Regions from separate parts of the Salipiger sp. PrR007 genome, predicted to be linked through region 1. Evidence: riboswitches for the same ligand, from Rfam matches in the RefSeq annotation. Region 1 holds a riboswitch; the other holds the start of a gene.

Region 1 (10,440 bases):
GGCTTCGTCGGGGTTCTGTTCCTGACGCTGCTGTCGGTGCTGCTGTACCTGACCAACAAGCGCATCTGGCGCCCGATCAAGCACAAGCCGGAGTGAGCCTCGGCTGACGCGAAACAGAAGGCCCCGCCGTTTGGCGGGGCCTTTTGATTCGGAATCGCTGCCAAGCCACCCGGCTCGGGCTGCACTACTGGCCCAGATAGGCCCGCAGCGCCTCCGGAGGGGCGTCGAACAGCGCCTGCGTCTCGACCGGGGGATGGGCGACACCCTCGGCGACCAGCACCGTTTCCTCGGCAAAGCGCCGGGCGTCCTGCGGGTCGTGGCTGACCAGCAGCACCAGCGCGCCGAGTTCGCCGGCCACCTCCTGCACCAGATCGAGCATCTGCACCTTCAGCGCCGGTCCCAGCGCGGCAAAGGGCTCGTCGAGGGCGAGGATGGGCCGGGCCTGCAACAGAACCCGCGCCAGCGCGGCCCGGCTCTGCTGCCCGCCCGAGAGCGCGCCCGGCTTGCGTTCCGAGAGGCCGCCGAGGCCCACGCGCTCCAGCGCCGACTCGAGCTTGCGCGCCTCCTCCGTCGTCAGCCGCCCGCCGCCGGGGCGCAGGGCCAGGCCAAGGTTCCGGGCAAGGTTCAGGTGCGGGAAGAGGTTGTTCTCCTGAAAAAGCATCGCCACGGGGCGCCGGTCGGGCGGGGTGGCGGTGATGTCCTGCCCCCGCCAGAGCAGGCGACCGTACTTTGTCGCAAGGAACCCTGCGATCAGGTCGAGCAAAGTCGATTTGCCCGCGCCAGAGGGGCCGATGATCGCCACCCGGCGCCCGGGCGCGAGAGAGAAGTTCGCCGAGAGGCTGTAGTCGCCCTCGGTGAAGCGCAGATTTTCAAGCGTCAGCATTGGCGCGGCCTCCCCGGTCGCAGAGCCAGAAGGCCCCGAAGCTGAAGATCAGCAGGAGCAGCGCCGCCCCCGCCGCTGCCTCCATCTGGTAGGAGCCCATCAGCCGGTAGACCTGCAGGGGCAGGGTCGCCCGCTCGGGGTCGGCAAAAAGCGCGATGACGCCGAGATCGCCGATCGACAGCGCTGCAGTCAGACCCGCGGCAAAGCCCAGCGGGCGGCGCAGGCGGGGCAGCAGCACCAGCCGGATCCAGGCCAGCGGCGTCAGCCCGAGCGCCTGCGCGAGCCGCGCATAGTCGGCGCGCACCGCCTCGGCCTCGGGGCGCAGGATGCGCAGGGCGAAGGGCAGGGCGACGAGCGCGTTGACCAGCGTGGTGACCGGCAGCGCCAGCGACAGCGGGTTGACGAAGGGGCGCACGATGAGGAAGAGCCCGGTGCCCAGCACCAGCGGCGAGACCGCGAGACCGACGAGCCCCATCCATTCGCCCCAGCGGGTCGAGAGGGGCAGCGCCCAGGCCAAACAGAGCAGCGTCGAGACCAGCGCCACGGCAAGCGAGTTCCACGCGGCCTCCCACGAGCCCGTGCCAAGCTGCGCCAGCCCGGGCAGGCCGCGCGCGACAACCATCCCGAGCGGCGCCAGTAGGAAAAGCGCGGCGAGGGCGATCCATACGGCATCCATGACGCGGGACAGGCCCGTGCGCCCGTCCCAGCGGGTGACCATCCGGTCGAGCCCCGCCCCGAAGCCGCCGCCGGTGCCGAGCCTCAGGGCCACCAGCCCGGCCGCCAGCGCGAGGCCGAGCTGGATCACCGAGAGCAGCGCCGCCCGGCCGAGGTCGAAGTCGAAGCGCGCCGCCTGGTAGATTGCCAGTTCCACCGTCGTGGCGCGCGGCCCGCCGCCCAGCGTCAGCGCCACGGCAAAGCTCGACAGGCAGATGACGAAGATCACCGCGAAGGCCCCGGGCGCGATGCGTAGCAGCATGGGGGCTTCCAGCGTGCGGAACATGGCCCGGGGCGAGAGGCCCAGCGAAGCGGCAAGCCGGAAGCGCTCGGCGGGGATCGCCAGCCAGCCCTGCAGCAGCAGCCGGGTCGCGAGCGGCAGGTTGAAGAAGACATGCGCCAGCAGCACACCGTGCAGCCCGTAGATGCTGAAGCCCTTCAGGCCGAGCGCCCGCAGGGTGCCGTTGATCAGGCCGTTCTGGCCGAAGACCGCGATCAGCCCCAGCACCGCGACGATGGTCGGCAGGATAAAGGGCGCACCCAGCAGCGAGATCAGCAGCCCGCGCCCCGGGAAGCGCCGCCGGGCCAGCGCGCGGGCGACCGGGATCGCCAGCGCCACCGAGAAGGCAGCCGAGAGCAGCGATTGCCAGAGCGTGAAGCGCAGCGCCTGCCAGTCGCCGGGGCCGAGCGTGCCCCAGCCTCCGGCGCGGGCCAGCACCGCGGCGACCGGGCCGAGCACCAGGGCCAGCACCAGCCCTGCCGCGATCAGCGCGGCGCTTATTGCGAGAGGCCGCGACGCCATGCCTCGATGGCCTCGTCGCGCAGCGCGGCGGCCTCGTCCTCGGAGTAGAACAGCACCTTGCTCGGCAGCTCGAGCTCCTTGAACCCCTCGGGCCACTCATCATGCGGCAGGGCCGCGGGGAAGGACCAGTTGCCGGTGGCGATCATCTGCTGGAAATCGGGGGTCAGGAGGAATTCCATGAACTCTTGCGCCAGCTCGGGTTGGTCGCTGGTGGCCACTTTCGCGGCCAGCTCGACCATGAAGTAGTTGCCCTCGGGGAAGATCAGCGCCTTCTTGCTGTGATCGTCCTCGGCGATGATGTGATAGGCGGGCGAGGTGGTGTAGCTCAGCACCATGTCGGCCTCGCCGTCGGTGAAGAGCCCGTAGCTTTCCGACCATCCCTTGGTGACGGTCAGGATCTTCGGGGCGAACTTGCGCCAGGCGTCCTCGGCCCTATCGCCGTAGATGGATTGCACCCAGAGCGCCATGGCAAGGCCCGAGATCGAGCTGCGCGGGTCCTGAATGACGATCTTCAGATCGTTTGGCGCGTCAAGCAGCGCGTCGAAGCTCTGCGGCGGCTCAGGCAAACGGCTGCTGTCGTAGACGAAGGCCGTCTCGCCGTAGTTGTACGGAAGGAAGGTGTCGTCGGTCCAGTCGATCGGCAGGGTCAGCGGCGAGAGGTCCACGCCATGCGGCGCGAAGAGGCCGCTCTCGCGCGCCCTCTTGGTCACGTCGGTGTTGAGGCCGAAGACCACGTCGGCCTCGGTCCGCTCCCCCTCGAGCAGCAGGCGCGGCAGCAGGTCGCCGGGCTTGAACTGCAGGTCGCAGCCGCAGCGCGCCTCGAACATCTCCTCGATCTTCGGGCCGGGACCCCACTCCGAGACGACGTAGTCGCCGGCGTAGACGGTCAGAACGGGCTCCTGCGCCAGCGCCGTGCTGGCAAAGAGACATCCCGCTGCAAAACTGATGGCCTTCATGGCATCCTCCAAATTTGCGGCGAGAGGGCAAGATGGGCCGAGGGGCGCTGCGCCCGGGGCCGTGACCTTCCCTCCGCCGGTGTTAACCGGGTCAGGTTCAACGGGTTCGCGATTTGCATCTCAGCCGGCGCTTGCGCGGGCGGCACCCCGAGGTAGCGCAAGACCTAGCCGGGGTGGGGGCGTCTGGCAAGGTCATTCGCCTCGGGCCCGGCCATGCGCGACCTCGGGGTGCGGCGAGACAATTCCCTTGAGGCATGGGCCGCTCTGGCCTAACAGACTGGCCTGAACGGCGAGCCCGCGGCGCGGGCTTTCGCAAGCTTGCACCCGGACGGCACGACACAGGAGACCCGACCATGAGCCTCAACACCTTCGGCCATCTCTTCCGCGTGACCACCTGGGGCGAGAGCCACGGACCGGCACTTGGTGCCACGGTGGACGGCTGCCCGCCGGGCGTGCCGATCGACGAGGCGGCGCTGCAGAATTGGCTCGACCTGCGCAAGCCGGGGCAGAACAAGTACACCACCCAGCGGCGCGAGCCCGACGCGGTGAAGATTCTTTCGGGCGTGTTCGAAGGGCAGACCACCGGCACGCCGGTGCAGCTGATGATCGAGAACACCGACCAGCGTTCAAAGGACTATTCCGAGATCGCGGCGAAGTTCCGACCGGGCCATGCCGACATCACCTACTTCCAGAAATACGGCATCCGCGACTATCGCGGCGGCGGCCGCTCCTCGGCGCGCGAGACCGCGGCGCGGGTGGCGGCGGGCGGTCTGGCGCGCGCGGCGCTGGCCGAACTGGCACCGGGGCTGCAGATCACCGGCTACATGGTGCAGATGGGCCCGCAAGCCATCGACCGGTCGCGCTTCGACTGGGAGGAGATCGCCCGCAACCCGTTCTGGTGCCCGGATGCCGAGGCGGCCGAGGGCTGGGCGGACTACCTCGACGGGCTGCGTAAATCCGGGGACAGCGTCGGTGCGGTGATCGAGGTGACGGCGCGCGGCGTGCCGGCCGGGCTGGGTGCGCCGATCTACGGCAAGCTCGACACCGATCTCGCGGCGGCGATGATGTCGATCAACGCGGTGAAGGCGGTGGAAATCGGCGAAGGCATGGCGGCGGCCACGCTGACCGGCACCCTGAACGCCGACGAGATCACCATGGGGCCGGACGGGCCGGTTTACAGCTCGAACCACGCGGGCGGCATTCTTGGCGGGATTTCCACGGGTCAGGACGTGGTGGTGCGCTTCGCGGTGAAGCCGACCTCGTCGATCCTGACCCCGCGCAAGACGGTGACAGAGAGCGGCGAGGAGACGGAGATCGTCACCAAGGGGCGGCATGACCCGTGCGTCGGTATCCGCGCGGTGCCGGTGGGCGAGGCAATGATGGCCTGCGTGATCCTTGATCACCTGTTGCTGCATCGCGGCCAGATCGGCGCGAACCGCGGGCATATCGGCTGAGCCCAGGCGACGACGATCTGGCTTTGTATCCCTGCGGGCGTGACTGCCGCCCCAGCGATGTGACGCAGCCTGGCGAAGGTGCGCCATCACCCCCGCGTCAGCTGCGGCCATTCTGAGGAGCGGCGCCGTGGGCCGGCGCGCGGCACCTCAGAACTCTTCCCAGCTCACGTCATCCCCGGCCCCCGCCCTCGCAGGCGCGGGCGTGGCCGGGCCCACGCTCGGCGGCGCGGGCTCGAAGTTCTCGATCGGCACCGCCAGCGGGGTGACTTCGGAGCTGTCGGAGAGTTCCGCGCCCGAGAAGCGGTTGAGTTGCGACAGCAGACGGTCGGCTTCGCTGTTGAGCTGGTCGCTGGCGGTGCTCGTCTCGCCGACCATGGCGGCGTTCTGCTGGGTGACCTTGTCGAGTTCCGCCACGCCGACGTTGATCTCTTGCAGGCCGGCGGCCTGTTCCTTGGCGGCGGTGGCGATCTCGGCGACAAGTTCGGAGACCTCGCTCACATTGCGCACGATGTCAGAGAGCGCCGTGCCCGTCTGTTCCACGAGTTGACCGCCATCCTTGACCTGTTGCGAGCTATTTGACACCAGCGCCTTGATTTCCCGTGCGGATTCCGACGCGCGTTGTGCCAGGGACCGGACCTCGGAGGCGACCACGGAAAAGCCCTTGCCCGACTCGCCGGCGCGGGCTGCCTCGACCCCGGCGTTGAGCGCCAGGAGGTTGGTTTGGAAGGCAATATCGTCGATGACGCCGATGATCTGGGTGATCTGGTCGGAGGAGGCGGCGATGGAGCCCATGGCCGCGAGTGCCTTCTCCATGACCGCGCCGCCCTCTTCGGCGCGGCGGCGGCCCTCTCCGACGCGGCGGTCGGCGTCCTCGGCGCGGTCGGCGGCGGCGCGGACGCTGGAGGAGAGCTGCTCCAGCGCGGCGGCGGATTCCTCGAGCGTGGCGGCTTGCACCTCGGAGCGGCGCGACATGTCGCGGGACATGTTGGACAGTTCCTTGGAGTTGCGCTGCACCGTATCAGCGGAGGCCCGCAGCGAGCTGACCAAAGTGCCGATTCCCTCGGAGAGCGCGTTGAAATCTTCGCAGAGCTGAACCGCGCTGTGATCGAGGCTGCGCCACTCTTCGGCGTCGAGCCGGTGGCTGGCATCCCCGCGCGAGAGGTTTCCCATAGCGGTGCCGAGGGCCTGGAACAAGCCGAGGCGGCGGTCGTTGGCCGCGCGTTCCTGGGCGCTGCTCTCGTCGGCCTGGAGCAGGCGGCCGCGCAACTCTTCGAGGTTGCGGGCGATAGAGCCGGCCTCGTCGCCGCGCGTCTGACCCTCGATCTCGGCCGCGTAGTCGCCCTGGGCGATGCGCTGGACCGCGCCGGCGGCGGTCTGGAACGGGCGGGCGAGCAGCTTGCCGAAGCCGATGATGCACACGAGCGACAGGGCCACTGCCACAGCATTGGCGCCGACCAGCATGAAGAGCCCGGTGTCCACCGCCTCGGTGGCCTGCTCCTCGGCGCGTTTGGCGAGGAGGTGAAGCTCGGTGCGCATGGCGGAAACTTCCTGCCGCGCCTTGTCGATGGTGGGCAGCAGGACCGAGCTGATGTGGGTGTCGCGTTCGAAGATGGTGAACCCGGGGATCGTCAGCGTGTCGATCTGCGGAACCAGCCCCTTCGCCAAGGAGGCGACCGCCTGGAGCCGGGTCTGGAAATCCGGGCGCCGGGCCTCGGGGGAGGCGGGGTTCATGAAGGCGTCGGCATTATCATCCACCAATGTCTGTATCGACAGAAGGTTGGCGCGGAGCTGGTCGAGCGGTTCGGTGCCGCCATGTTCGTAGTGCAGGATCGCCAGGCCGGAGTGATCGATCTGCGACTGCACGGTGTTCAGAACGGCGTTCTGGCGCCGAAGATCACTGCCGAAATCGAGGCTGTTTGACATGCGCATCTGGATAAAGCCCGAGGCCAGGGCGAGCGCCAGCGTCAGCAGCATGAAGACCGATCCTAGGATCAGCAATTGTACGCGGATGGTGAACCTGCTCATGACCCATTCCTGCTTGAGACATGGCGCTCGGCGCGCCGGACATGTCTTCGCTAGCAGCGCGGGGTAAACAAACCCTTCGTACTGCCGCAGATTGCAGCGAATTCGATCCGTTTCCCGCAGGAGCCCGTCGGAAGTGCAGGCGCCCCCGCAGGGGTCTGCGGAGGCGCCGAGGGTGGCCGGAGCTTGGCAAGCCTGCCGGGGCAGCCCTTACATGTTGCCGCCGAGCAGGGCCGCGTTGCCGCCGGAGGCGGTGGTGTCGATGCAGACGTGGCGTTCGGCGCGGGCATGCCCCTTGTCCGGCGCGCCGGTGATCAGCGTCAGGATCGGCCCCTCGCGCCCGGCCAGCGCCTGACGATAGGCCGCGGCTTCGCTGGCTCCCCCCCACCAAAGCGCCGCCGAGATGCCCTTGAGCGTGGCCAGCACCTGCGGCGCGATCTTGCCATGGGCAGTGACCGCCACGCCGCCGAGGGCGCGGATCGCCTCGGCCTGCGCCGCGGCAGCCTCCGGCCCCGGACCCATGCAGAGCACGGGCTCGCGTGCCAGCGTCATGTATTGGTTGGCCTCGCCGGTTGGACCGGGCAGGTCCTTGCGCTCGGGCTGCGGCGCGCAGCCGGCACTGCGCAGCGCCTCTTCGAGGCGCGCCGGGATCTCGTCGGTGCCCCAGTTCGTGCCCGCCTGCGGCGCCGGGTGGGCGCGGAAGCGGTCGACGTAAAGCGGACCGCCCGCCTTGGGCCCGGTGCCCGAGAGCCCCTCGCCGCCGAAGGGCTGGCTGCCGACGATGGCGCCGATCTGGTTGCGGTTGACGTAGATGTTGCCGGCGTGGACGCGCTCGGTGACGTGCTGCACGCGGTCATCGATGCGGGTCTGCAGGCCGAATGTCAGCCCATAGCCGCGGTCGTTGATCGCGTCGATCACCGCGTCCAGCTCGAACGCCCGGAAGGTGGCGAGGTGCAGGACCGGGCCAAAGATCTCGCGCTCCAGTTCGTCGATGCCGCCGACCTTGATCAGCGTGGGCGCAACGAAATGGCCCTCGGAGGGGACGGCGATCTCGTGCAGGAGGCGGCCTTCGCTCCGGGCGGTCTCGACATGGGCGAGGATGCCCTGCTTGGCCTCTGCGTCGATCACCGGGCCGAGGTCGGTCGAAAGATGCCACGGCGCGCCGGGCTTCAGCACGTCCATCGCGCCCATCAGCATCTCGGTGAAATGCGGGGCGATGTCCTCCTGCACATAGAGGCAACGCAGGGCCGAGCAGCGCTGGCCTGCCGACTGGAACGCCGATTCGACGATGGCGCGCACGGCTTGCTCGGGCAGGGCGGTGCTGTCGACGATCATCGCGTTGAGACCGCCGGTCTCGGCGATGAAGGGGGTGCCGGGAGCAAGGTGCCTGGCGATCGACTTGTGGATGATCTGCGCGGTTTCGGTCGAGCCGGTGAAGGCGACGCCCTTCACCGCCGGGTTCGAGGTCAGCGCGGCGCCGACCTCTCCGGCACCCGGCAGCAGCTGCAGGGCGGAGGCGGGCACGCCGGCCTCATGCAGCAGCTGCACGGCGCGGTGCGCGATCAGCGAGGTTTGCTCGGCGGGCTTGGCGAGCACGGCGTTGCCAGCCGCCAGCGCGGCGGAGAGCTGGCCGGTGAAGATCGCCAGCGGGAAGTTCCACGGGCTGATGCAGGCGAAGACGCCCTGCGGCGCGGCCCCCTCCGCGCGGGCGGCGTAGTAGCGCAGGAAGTCCACCGCCTCGCGCAGCTCGGCGACGGCGTCGAGCTGGGTCTTGCCGGCCTCGCGGGCGAGCAGGGCGAAGAACTCGCCGAAGTGCTGCTCATAGAGGTCCGCGGCCTTGTTCAAGATCGCGGCGCGCTCTTGCGGCGCGGCGCTCCACGGCTGGGCGGCGGCGGCGGCGGCGGCCACGGTCTCGGCGCTGGACCAGGTGATCTCGCCAGTCTTGGTGAGGCTTGCGGGGTTCAGCACGTCCTCGGTCGCGCCCATGGGGGCAGGGGCGGCGAGCAGCGGGCCGGCCTTCCAGATCGTCGCCTCGAAGGGCGCACGGGCGGCCTCGACGCGGGCGATCGTCGGACGGTCCGTCAGATCGAAGCCCTCGGAGTTGGCGCGCTCGGGCTGGAACAGCTCGGGGCCGCGGGCGAGGGTGCGGGAGTCCTCGGCGGTGAAGGGGTCGGCGGCGACCTCCTCGGGCGGCACGCTCTCGTCGACGATCTGGTTGACGAAGGAGCTGTTGGCACCGTTCTCCAGCAGGCGGCGGACGAGATAGGCCAGAAGGTCGCGGTGCGCACCGACAGGCGCATAGATGCGGCAGCGGGTCTTTTCCTGCTCGTGGACGATCTCGTGCAGGCGCTCGCCCATGCCGTGCAGGCGCTGAAACTCGAAGCTGTCGCGGTCATCGCCGGCCATCTCGAGGATCGCGGCCACCGTGTGGGCGTTGTGCCCGGCAAACTGCGGGTAGATGCGGTCGGTCATGCCCAGCAACTTGCGGGCGTTGGCGATGTAGGAAATGTCGGTGTTGTGCTTGGCGGTGAAGACCGGGAAGTCGGTCAGGCCCATGACCTGCGCACGCTTGATCTCGCTGTCCCAATAGGCGCCCTTCACCAGCCGCACCATGATCTTGCGGTCGAGCCGCTTGGCGGTCTCGTAGAGCCAGTCGAGGGTCTGGCTCGCGCGCTTGCCATAGGCTTGCACCACCACGCCGAAGCCGTCCCAGCCGGCCAGAGAGGGGGAGGCCAGCGCCGCCTCGATCACGTCGAGCGAGATGGCGAGGCGGTCGGCCTCCTCGGCGTCGATATTGAGGCCGATCTTCGCCTTGGCGGCCATTTCGCAGAGCTCGACGAGGCGCGGCACGAGCACTCGCATGACGTCGTCATGTTGGCCTTCCTCGTAGCGCGCGTAGAGCGCCGAGAGCTTGACCGAGATGCCGGGGTTGTCGCGCAGGTCGTCGGTTTCGGCCGCCGTGCCGATGGCTCGGATTGCGTCGGCATAGGCCTTGAAGTAGCGCAATGCGTCGGGTTCGGTGCGGGCGGCTTCTCCCAGCATGTCGTAGCTGTAGGTGTAGCCCTTCGCTTCCATCTGCGCGCCGCGCTTCATGGCGCTCTGGATGGTCTCGCCCAGCACGAACTGCGCGCCCATTTCCTTCATCGCGCGGCTGACCGCCTTGCGGATCACCGGCTCGCCCAGACGGCGCACGGCCGAGCGCAGGTGGCCGACCGGGCCGGGGCGCTGGTTCGGGTCGAGCACCTTGCCGGTCAGCAGCAGGGCCCAGGTCGAGGCGTTGACCAGCGGCGAGGTCGAGCGACCCATGTGCTTGCCCCAGTCCGAGGGAGCGATCTTGTCCTCGATCAGCGCGTCGATGGTTTCGGCATCCGGCACCCGCAGCAGCGCCTCGGCGAGGCACATCAGCGCGATGCCCTCGTCGGTCGAGAGGCCGTATTCGGCGAGGAAGACCTCCATCAGCCCGGGCTTGGCGCTGGCGCGGATGGCGCGGACCAGATCGGCGCCGCGCGCGTTGATCTTCGCACGGTCCCCTTCGGTCAGCGCGGCGAGATTGCGCAGCCGCGCGATGGTCCGGGCCTCATCGGCGTAGGTCGCGGCATCCATCTCGGC
Region 2 (10,440 bases), on a different contig from region 1:
TGGCGCGATCCTCGAGCCGGGCGGGTCCACCCGCTGAAGCTGGCGCGCGGGCTGGCGCTGGCGGCGGCGGCGGCCGGCGTCAAGCTCTTCGCGCGAAGCCCCGCGCTCGACCTGAGCCGCACTGGCGCGGGCTGGCAGGCCCGGCTTGACGCCGGCGCCACGGTCAAGGCGGAGCGGGTGATCCTCGCCAGCAATGTCTACACCCCCGCCTCGCTGGATAAGCGGCTGGCCCGGGCGACTGTGCCAGCAAACAGCTTCCAGATCGCCACCGCGCCGCTGAACGCGGAGCAGCTCGCGCGCATCCTGCCCGGCGGCGAGGTGGTCTCGGAAGCGCGGCGCGTCGGCACCTACTTCCGCATCGGCCCCGAGAACCGGCTGATGCTCGGCGGGCGCGGCAGCTTTGCCGATCCCCAGAATGCCGCTGCGTTCGCCCGCATCGAGGCGGAGCTCGCAGGACTCTTCGGGCAGGGCTTCGAGATCACGCATCGCTGGTTCGGCCGCGTCGGCATGACTCCCGATCACCGCATCCGGCTCTGCGCCCCGGCGCCGGGGCTGCTGGCCGCCACCGGCTTCAATGGCCGCGGTGTCGCGCTCTCAGTCGCGCTCGGCAAGTCCATGGCGGCGCATTTCGCGCAAGGCGCGCCGCTGCCAATCCCACCCAGCCCGGCCGTCCCCGCCCTGCCCTTCCACGCCCTGCACCCGGTCTACGGCGGCCTCGGTATCCACTACTATCGCCTGCGCGACGCGCTGGATCGCTGACGGGCCGAAGCCCTCGCCCATGTCGCAATTCAGGGCGAGCCTGATGCCCGCTCCAGATCGCCGCGCTCAGCCGGACTCCGCCCTCGTCTCGCTCAAAGATGGTGATGCCCATACGGCCCTGGGGATGGCGGTTCCGCGGGGAGATCGCCGATTGCGCCCCAGCGGTTGACGCACCCAGAGAACATCACAGCTGCCCGGAGCGATCCTCTCCCCTCACACCGACGGAGCGTGCAGGTGGAAGCAATTCTTCCGAGGTTTCTGGGATTTCGGGTGCAGCTTCCGGCGCAGGCTGCCGAAGGGACCGAAATGACTCGGGCGAGGCCGGGCGCTGAGCAGCGCCCGGTAGTTCCGGGATGGCCGCAGCGCCCCGACCCTGCCCGGGCGCTGCGGCATCGCGACCCTCAGCCAATCAGCTCCGCAAGAGCCCGCAGGGTTCTCTCGACGCCCGCGTCGGTGGTCAGAAAACCAGGCGACATGCGCAGGGTCTGGCTACGATTGTCCATGTGAATGTCGCGTGCACTCAGGTCGGCCACCAGCTTGGCCGCGTCGACCTGCTCGGGCAGCGCGACCATGAGGCTGCCACCGCGCTTTTCCGCGTCCCTCGGGCTGGCCAGAGCGAGCCCCAGGTCATCCAGACCGGCCAACAGCTTGGCGGTCAGCGACCGGTTGTGGGCGACGATCGCCAGCCCATCCTGCATCATGCGCCATTCCATCGCGGGCAAGCTGGCGATCGCCGAGATGGTGCTCGGGGTGCCGCTGTTGAAACGCCGCGCATCGTCGGCAAAGGCAAAGGAGTCCAACGCCCAGGAAAAAGGGTTCTCCTGCGAGAACCATCCGCGCAGCTCGGGCTCGCAGGTCGTCAGCACATTCGCGTCCACGTAGATGATCCCGGCGCCGGGGGTGCCGCACATCCATTTGAGGCTCGTCGACAGGGCGAAGTCGACCGCCGGGGCGGTCACGTCATAGGGCAGCAGGCCGGCGCCCTGAGTCAGATCGACGCCGATCATCGAGCCCATCTCCCGGCCATGAGCGACAAGCCGGGGAATGTCGAGCCGGTGGGAACTCGTCGAGCTGATCCAGGTCAGCAGCGCGAGCGCGACGCTCTCGTCCCACTCGGCGATCATGTCCTCTTCCTCGACCCAGGGGCTGCCCTGGCGCATCGCCACGGTGACCAGCTCGAACCCGAAGCGCTTGGCGAGCCCCGCCAAAAGGAAATGCAGCGACGGGAAGCCATCCTCGGCAACCAGCACCTTCTTGCCGCGCAACGTCCCTTCCGGCAGCGCGCCGATGACGGACATCAAGCCAGATGTGACGTTCTCGGTGGTGGCGACGGTCCCCCTCGGCGCGTGGATGAGATCGCCCCAAAGGTCGATGAACCGCTGCCGCTTGCCGAGGATCTCGCCCCATTGGGCGCCATTCGGGGCCGACCAGACCTCGGAGAACTCGGTGAGCCCGGCGGTCATGTCCTGCTGTTTGCCATCGTACTGACCGATGGAATGATAGAGAAAATATGCATCTCCGGTGCCCGAGACTTCGGCCATCATGCTCTCCTGTAGTTCAGATTTGGGCCCGGCGCAGGAAGGGTCCGGGCGGATCGGAGCGCCGCTCAGCGGTACCCACGCTTGAAACGTTGCTCCAGCCAGCCGGTGAACCGCACCATCGGCCAGAGCAGCGCGACGTAAAGCGCCGCGGCCAGCAACAGGGGCGTCGGGTTGGCAAAGAGGGCCTGCGCGTCGGTGGCCTGCTTGAGCAGATCTCCCATGGCCACGACGGAGGCCAGCGAGGTGTCCTTCATGATCGACACGCAATAGGACGCCAGCGGCGGGATCATCATGCGAAACGCCTGCGGCAGGATCACCTTGCGCATCGTGGTCGCGAACGACAGGCCAAGGGCGTCGGATGCTTCGAACTGGCCTTTCGGCACCGCTTCGATCCCGGCCCGGACCACCTCGGCGGTATAGGCGGCGAGGATCAGCGACAGGGCAATCGTCGCCGCCATGAAGGAGGACAGCACGATCCCGGCGAAAGGCAGCGCATAGTAGACGAGGATCAGCACGACCAGCGCCGGAATCGCGCGAAAGACGTCGATGTAGAAGGTCGCCAGCAGTCGCAGGGCCTTGGGCGAATAAAGCCGCACCAGGCAGATGACCACGCCCAGGATTCCGCCGCAAACGATCGAGGCCGCACCCAGCAGGATCGTGTAGACAAGCCCCTGCATGAGCAACGGGAAGGCCCGCCTCATGACATCGATATTGAAGAAAATATCGAGAATTTCCATATTTAGCTCCGGTTGATCATGGTCGGTCCGGCCTGCGTCCATCGTCTCGCTGGGCGGATGGAGGGGCGCGGCGCGCCCTTCCAAGGCAGCGTGTCACTCGGCGGACGTCGGGATCGGCAGCGGGGTCACCGTCAGGCTGCCCTCGGCGGGGGCTTCGCCGAACCACTTTTCGTAGATGCCGGCCATGGTGCCGTCTTCCTTCATCGCCGAAATGGCGTCGTTGAACGCCTGCAGATGATCGGAATTCTTCGGCATCATGATCGCGAACTTGTCGCCTGTCGGGATGTCGAAGGCGACCTTCAGGTCACCCATCTGGGCCTGGGTGAAGGCATAGCGCAGGCCGACGATGTCGTTCACCGCAACATCGATCCGGCCACTGCGCAGATCGGTGAGCAGGTTCGCGGTGGAATCGTAGCTCGCGTAGGACTTGTACCCCAGCTCATCCTCACGCTCCTTGATCCAGGTTTCCGGGAAAGACGTCGCGATCGAGCCGATGCGCTTGCCGCGCAGATCCTCCTGCCCGGCGATGTCCGTGCCCGCCTTCGCCGCGACGCCAAGCGCACCCGAAAAATAGGGCTGGGTGAAGGATTGGGCCTGCAGCCGATCCTCGGTGATGCTCAGCGAGGAGATCACCGCGTCCACCCGGCCCGACGCCGTGGCGACGAAGAGCGCGCGGAAGTCGAGGCCGGTGATCTCGGCGGTGGTGCCGAGCCGCGCCGCGATTTCCTCGACAATGTCGACCTCGAAGCCCTCGAAGGCACCGGCCTCGTTCTTGAATTCCCACGGCGGGTTGGCGGGATAGGAGCCGATCTTCAGCGCGTCCGCCGCCAGCACGGGCGCGGCCGACAGGGCGGCGAAAGCGGCGAGGGCAAGGCCCGCAAGGGTCTGTCGTCTGGGGGTCATGGTGTCTTCCTGTTGTGGCGTGAAGCACATTCGTGCCGTTCTGTGTGACTACCGATTGCACTATCCGTATACTGATTCAAACATTTTCTTTAAGTCTAAAGCTTATTTATTGCGCTATGGCGCAGAAAAGGCCAGAATGGCTTCAATATCAGTATACAGCTTGGCATGGAACGCAGAATGACGGAGCGCCCAAAGCGTCACATCAAGGACGCGATCTACGAGACCTACCTCGGGCGGCTTCAGCGCGGCGAGATCACCCATGAAGATCGGCTGATCGACCTCGCGATCGCTGAGGAATTCGCAGTCTCGCGGATGCCCGTGCGGGACGCGCTCATGCGCCTGACCCACGAGGGCTATCTCGAAAGCACCACCCGCGGCTTTGCGCTGCCCAACCTGAGCCAGTCGCAAATCCTCGAGATCTTCGAGCTTCGCCGGCTGCTGGAGCCGCGCGCCGCGGCGCTCGCCACCTCCGAGCTGACGGACGCGGATCTGGATGCCCTTGCCGCCGCCGTCGCCCGCTCGGAACGGACGCTGGAAACAGGCGATGTGGAAGCGCTCTATGCCGCTTCGGAAGACATCCGCCGGATCTGGATCATGGGGGTGCCGAACACCGCCCTGCGCGAGACCATCCTGCGATACATCGCACAAATCCAATGCGTCCGCCTCGCGACGCTGCACGACTCGGCCTCGCACCAGACGCTTGTGGATTTCCACCGGCAGATGGTCTCGGCCTTCACCACGCGCAACGGGGCTCAGGTCGAATTGCTGTTCCTGCGCTTCGTCCTCGCGGGCGAAGAAAGCTACCGGCGCCTGCACCCCGTCTCGTGACGGCGCAGGAAAACACCCCGATTTCCCGACTTTTCCGACAGGACTGACTGATGACCAAGGCCCCTGCCCCTGCGATCCGGATCTCCGGCCTCAACAAATGGTACGGCAATTTCCATGTGCTTAAGGATATCAACCTGACGGTTGACCAAGGCGAGCGGATCGTCATCGCCGGCCCGTCCGGCTCCGGAAAATCCACGCTGATCCGCTGCATAAACCGGCTCGAGGCGCACGAGGCGGGCGTCATCACCGTCGAGGGGGTGGAGCTGACCTCCGACACGAAAAACATCAGTCGCATCCGCTCGGAAGTCGGCATGTGCTTCCAGCAGTTCAACCTCTTCCCGCACATGACGATCCTCGAGAACTGCATCCTCGCACCCATGTCCGTGCGCAAGGCCTCGCGCAGCGAGGCGATTGACACCGCGATGCACTACCTTGAGCGCGTGCGCATCGCCGATCAGGCCAACAAGTACCCCGGCCAACTTTCCGGCGGCCAGCAACAACGGGTGGCGATCGCGCGCTCTCTTTGCATGAAGCCCCGGATCATGCTCTTCGACGAACCGACTTCGGCGCTCGACCCCGAGATGATCAAGGAAGTCCTCGACACCATGGTTGGCCTTGCCCAGGACGGCATGACCATGCTCTGCGTCACCCACGAGATGGGCTTCGCGCGGCAGGTCGCGGACCGCGTCATCTTCATGGATCGCGGCCAGATCATCGAAGAGAATGCGCCGGAACCCTTCTTCAGCGCCCCGCAGAACGACCGCACCAAGCTTTTCCTGAGCCAGATCTTCGGCCACTGAGCCGGCGGCGTACTCCGGCGGCCTCCTGACCGGCAGGCAGGAGACGACGGGAAGGCCCGATCGGTGCCTCAGCCCATCGGGCAGCCCCCGGCGACGACGGGCTTCTGCGGCTTGTCGTGAATGGCCTCGCGCACGACCCCGTAGCTCGCGCCCCACGCGTCGGTCATATCGCAGCGCACATCCCAGAGCTCGGGAAAGAATCGGTGCTTGGCGCCCGCTTCCAGCAGCCCCACGGGGCGCCCCTTCAACGATCTTGACCCCAGCCCGATCGACCGGTGGATGAGGAAAAGGTGCATGGCGCGAAACTTCTGGAACAGCTCATCATACTCGACCAGGGCCTCGGCGACGACATAGCTCTCGCCGTGATCGTACTTGGCGTCGTAGACCTCCGCGACGGTCAGCCCCTTGCCATCGAGATAGGTCGCCTTGTAGGCGCTCCACAGATCGTTGGGCATGCGCAGCAGCGTCTGGAAGCCCGGGCTTTCCTGGCCGGATCCGTTGCCAAGCTGCAGGCGGATTTCCTGGTATTCGCGCGGCGACATCGTCTCCAGCACATCGAGCTGCGCCGTCATCAGCCGCATCAGACGGTGAACCCGCCCCATGAGTGTCACGACCCGGTGGGTGTTGCCTTCGTCGAGGTAGGCCATCACGTCGACCAGCGTGTAGGCCATCAGCTTCATCCAAAGCTCTTCGACCTGGTGGACGATCTGGAATTGCAGCTCGTCGGCGTTGCACATCTCGGCCAGCGGTTTCTGGCAATCCAGGAGCTTGGCCACATCCAGATAGACGCCATAGTCCAGCATCTTCGGGGACTCGATCATCTCGTGATACTCGGCGCGGGATTTCATCTGCAGCTCCACTGTTGGATATCCCGACATGTTCCCCTAATCTGGGAAATCATTATTCTCATTCCGCGTATTTTCGGGGAAATTTGGGAACGAATCACCTCACGTTCGCGGATCGGAGAGAACGAATGGATGCCGTCGATCTGAAAATCCTGGGACTCCTCGAAGCAGACGCGCGCCTGTCTTTCGCCGAGCTGTCAGACCGGCTGCAGATGTCGAAAACCCCGGTCTGGAAACGCGTCAAGGCCCTTGAGCTGGCCGGTGCGATCACCGGCTACAAGGCCGTGCTCGACCCAGCGGCCCTGGGATTCGGGCTCGAGGCCAACATCACAGTGACGCTCGATTTCGAAGCTGCGGAAGCATTCGAGCGCGAAGTGACGCGCCATCCCTCGATCTGGCGATGCCACGCCACGACGGGCGACGCCGACTATGCCCTTCATGTCATCGCCCGCGACATGGCCGAGATGGACACTCTCATCCGCTACGAGATCGCGCGCTTTCCCGGAGTCATCCGCACCCGGACCTCCGTGATCACCCGTGCGATCAAGCGCGATCAGAGCCTCGCTGATCTCGCGACGCGGCGCCCCGACAAGGGTTAGAAGGCCCGACCGGCAACAACGGTGCGGCGTGGGCGCACCGAGATTGTGCCAGCCGGTTTGACTTCGGTCCGTCGCGTTGCTACCCATTTGCGTACCGTTGGGGTGCCTCGAAAAGGCTGAGAGGCGCGAACGCGCTAACCCATCGAACCTGATCCGGGCAATACCGGCGTAGGGAACGGTCTATAGCTATCGGACGTTTTCCATGCGCGGTGCCCTTGTTTTTGGAGGAGCACCCTTTGGCGCATGTCGCTTTGACCATAGCCGGATCCGACAGCAGCGGCGGCGCGGGCATCCAGGCGGACCTGAAGACCATGTCCGCGCTTGGTGTCTACGGCGCCAGCGTCATCACCGCGGTGACCGCCCAGAACACCTGCGCCGTATCCGCCGTGCACGCCATCCCGCAAGACATCATCGAGGCGCAGATCAGCGCCGTGCTGAGCGATCTCGACGTGCGCGCGGTCAAGATCGGAATGCTGGCGACGCCGGATATCATCGACTGCGTGACCCGCGCTCTCGCGGGATATGGCGGCGCCATCGTGCTCGATCCGGTGATGATCGCAAAGTCCGGAGACGCTCTGCTTGCCCCTGACGCCGTGGCGGCGCTGCGCGAGAAACTTGCCCCCCGTGCGACCCTCGTGACCCCGAACCTGCCCGAGGCCGCCGCGTTGCTGCGTCTGCCCCTCGCCAGCACCGCGGAGGAGATGATCGACCAGGGCAAGGCGCTCTGCGCGGGCGGTGCGCAGGCTGTCCTGATGAAGGGGGGCCACGCCGAGGGCGCGCTCTGCGAGGATATCCTGATCTCGGGCGGCGAAGTTCTGGCCAGCTTCACCGCCCCGCGTCAGCACACCCGCAACACCCATGGCACCGGCTGCACGCTCTCCTCGGCCATCGCTGCCGGTCTTGCGAAGGGGCAGCCTCTCGCGGAGGCCACCGCCGAGGCGCACCGCTACGTCCAGCAGGCGATTGCGGCGGCCGACGGGCTGAATGTCGGTCACGGCCATGGGCCGCTGCACCACTTCCACCATGTCTGGAGCTGAGGCGATGTTCTCGGTCATCGGATCCGGCGTCGCGGGCCTCGCGGTGGCCAGCGAACTCGCCGCGCGCGGTGCCAAGGTCCAGGTGTTCGACCCGGCGGGCCCGCCCGGGCCGCATGGCTGCTCGTGGTGGGCGGGCGGCATGCTGGCGCCATGGTGCGAATATGAAAACGCCGAAGAGCCGGTGCTCCGGCTCGGCCAGCAGGCGATCGGCTGGTGGCAGCAGCGTACCACGGTGGCGCGCTGCGGCACGCTGGTCGTCGCCGGGCGACGCGACCTGCCCGACCTGCGCCGCTTTGCGCGCCGCACCACCGGCTTCCGCGAGGTCGACGCCGAGCTGGCCGAGCTCGAGCCTGACCTGCATGGCTACCCGAAGGGGCTCTTTTTCGAGGACGAGGCGCATCTGAACCCTCGCCAAGCGCTGGCCGACCTTTACGCCGACCTGCAGGCGCGCGGCGTGGCGTTTCACGCGACCGAGGCGCCCGAGGACCTGCAGAATGCCATCGACTGCCGGGGCCTGAGCGCGCGCGACACCCTGCACGACCTGCGCGGAGTGAAGGGCGAGATGCTGGTGATCCGCTGCCCGGACGTGACGCTTTCGCGTCCGGTGCGCCTGCTCCACCCGCGCATCCCGCTCTACATCGTCCCCCGCGGGAGCGGCGTCTACATGCTGGGCGCGACGATGATCGAGAGCGAAGACCGCCGCCGGATCACCGCGCGATCGATGCTCGAGCTGCTCAGCGCCGCCTATGCGCTGAGCCCCGCCTTCGGCGAGGCCGAGGTGCTCGAGATCGGCGTCGACTTGCGCCCCGCCTTTCCCGACAACCTGCCCCGCATCCGCCGGATCGGCGGCCGGATCTACGCCAATGGCCTCTATCGCCACGGCTACCTGCTGGCCCCCGCGCTGGCGCGCGGCGTGGCCGATCTTGCCCTCAGCAACCTTCACACGGAGATGGTCGATGAAGATCGTGATTAACGGCGCGCCCCACGACGTGGCCGCCACGACCCTCGCGGGACTGCTCGAAGAACGCGGTGTCTCCGGGCGGGTCGCCACGGCAGTGAACGAGACCTTCGTCCCGGCCGCTCTGCGCGCCTCGCATCCACTACACGACGGCGACCGCGTCGAAATTCTCGCCCCCATGCAGGGAGGATGACCATGAAACCCTTCTACGGCACCCAATTGCCCAACCCGCTGATGCTGGGCACCGCGCAATACCCAAGCCCCGCGATCCTCGAGCAAGCCTTCCGCGAGAGCGGCGCCGGGGTCGCAACTGTGTCCTTGCGCCGCGAAGGCGCCGAGGGGGCGGGCGCCGCCTTCTGGAAGATGATCCAGGAGCTCGGCGTTCTCATCCTGCCCAACACCGCAGGCTGCCACACCGTCAAGGAAGCGGTGACCACCGCGCATATGGCGCGCGAGGTCTTCGGCACGCGCTGGATCAAGCTTGAACTGATCGGCCACACCGACAGCCTGCAACCCGATGTCTTCCAGCTGGTCGAGGCGGCGAAGATCCTGACCGAGGACGGCTTCCAGGTCTTCCCCTACACCACCGAGGACCTGATCGTCGGTGAGCGCCTGCTGGCCGCGGGCTGCGAGGTGCTGATGCCCTGGGGCGCGCCGATCGGATCAGGACGCGGGCTCAACAACATCTACGCGCTGCGCGCCATGCGGTCGGAATTCCCCGAGGTGCCGCTGGTGATCGATGCCGGAATCGGTCTGCCGAGCCATGCGGCGCAGGCGATGGAGCTGGGCTATGACGGGGTGCTGCTCAACACCGCCGTCGCCCGCGCAGGCGACCCCGTGGCCATGGCCCGCGCCATGATGCGCGCGATCGAGGCGGGACGGCTGGCGCATGAGGCCGACCCAATCGAGGCCCGCGACATGGCCGAAGCCTCGACCCCCGTTATCGGAAAGGCGTTTCTCGCATGAACCTCGACCGCTTCTACCCGATCTTCGATCACTCGGACTGGCTGCGCCGGGTGCTGCCGCTCGGCGTCAAGCTGGTCCAGCTGCGCATCAAGGATCAGCCGCCGGAAACCGTCCGCGCAGAGATCGCCCTGTCGCGCGATCTGTGCCGCGCGCATGGGGCGGTGCTGGTGGTCAATGACTATTGGCAAGAGGCCATCGACCTCGGCTGCGACTGGCTGCACCTCGGGCAGGAGGATCTCGACACCGCAGATCTCGAAGCGATCCGCCGCGCCGGTCTGAAGCTCGGCGTCTCGACCCATGACGACGATGAGCTCGAGCGCGTGCTGGCGATGGATCCCGATTACGTCGCGCTCGGCCCGGTCTACCCGACGATCCTGAAGAAGATGAAATGGCACCAGCAGGGGCTGCCGCGCGTCACCGAGTGGAAGGCCCGGGTGGGTGCGGTGCCGCTGGTGGCCATCGGCGGC

What was found. Region 1 has a riboswitch for thiamine pyrophosphate ahead of G0Q01_RS15015 (thiamine ABC transporter substrate binding subunit). Riboswitches for the same ligand answer to the same signal wherever they lie in the genome.
Region 2: it holds a riboswitch for thiamine pyrophosphate, as region 1 does, so the genes downstream of both, thiD (bifunctional hydroxymethylpyrimidine kinase/phosphomethylpyrimidine kinase) here and G0Q01_RS15015 (thiamine ABC transporter substrate binding subunit) in region 1, are expected to answer to the same signal.

The regions. Positions count from the first base shown of each region.
Region 1 is NZ_JAAGOZ010000032.1:5,134-15,573, reverse strand. Features, by position in the region: gene G0Q01_RS15030 (cytochrome c1) at 1-96, shown strand, start outside; gene G0Q01_RS15025 (ATP-binding cassette domain-containing protein) at 185-883, opposite strand; gene G0Q01_RS15020 (thiamine/thiamine pyrophosphate ABC transporter permease ThiP) at 870-2,399, opposite strand; gene G0Q01_RS15015 (thiamine ABC transporter substrate binding subunit) at 2,375-3,355, opposite strand; TPP riboswitch at 3,407-3,515, opposite strand; gene aroC (chorismate synthase) at 3,709-4,809, shown strand; gene G0Q01_RS15005 (methyl-accepting chemotaxis protein) at 4,957-6,834, opposite strand; gene putA (bifunctional proline dehydrogenase/L-glutamate gamma-semialdehyde dehydrogenase PutA) at 7,042-10,440, opposite strand, start outside.
Region 2 is NZ_JAAGOZ010000010.1:6,269-16,708, forward strand. Features, by position in the region: gene G0Q01_RS02550 (FAD-binding oxidoreductase) at 1-759, shown strand, start outside; gene G0Q01_RS02555 (aminotransferase class V-fold PLP-dependent enzyme) at 1,161-2,300, opposite strand; gene G0Q01_RS02560 (amino acid ABC transporter permease) at 2,366-3,037, opposite strand; gene G0Q01_RS02565 (ABC transporter substrate-binding protein) at 3,131-3,940, opposite strand; gene G0Q01_RS02570 (GntR family transcriptional regulator) at 4,118-4,768, shown strand; gene G0Q01_RS02575 (amino acid ABC transporter ATP-binding protein) at 4,819-5,568, shown strand; gene G0Q01_RS02580 (tryptophan 2,3-dioxygenase family protein) at 5,637-6,416, opposite strand; gene G0Q01_RS02585 (Lrp/AsnC family transcriptional regulator) at 6,542-7,012, shown strand; TPP riboswitch at 7,101-7,204, shown strand; gene thiD (bifunctional hydroxymethylpyrimidine kinase/phosphomethylpyrimidine kinase) at 7,249-8,049, shown strand; gene G0Q01_RS02595 (FAD-dependent oxidoreductase) at 8,054-9,022, shown strand; gene thiS (sulfur carrier protein ThiS) at 9,006-9,200, shown strand; gene G0Q01_RS02605 (thiazole synthase) at 9,203-9,973, shown strand; gene G0Q01_RS02610 (thiamine phosphate synthase) at 9,970-10,440, shown strand, end outside.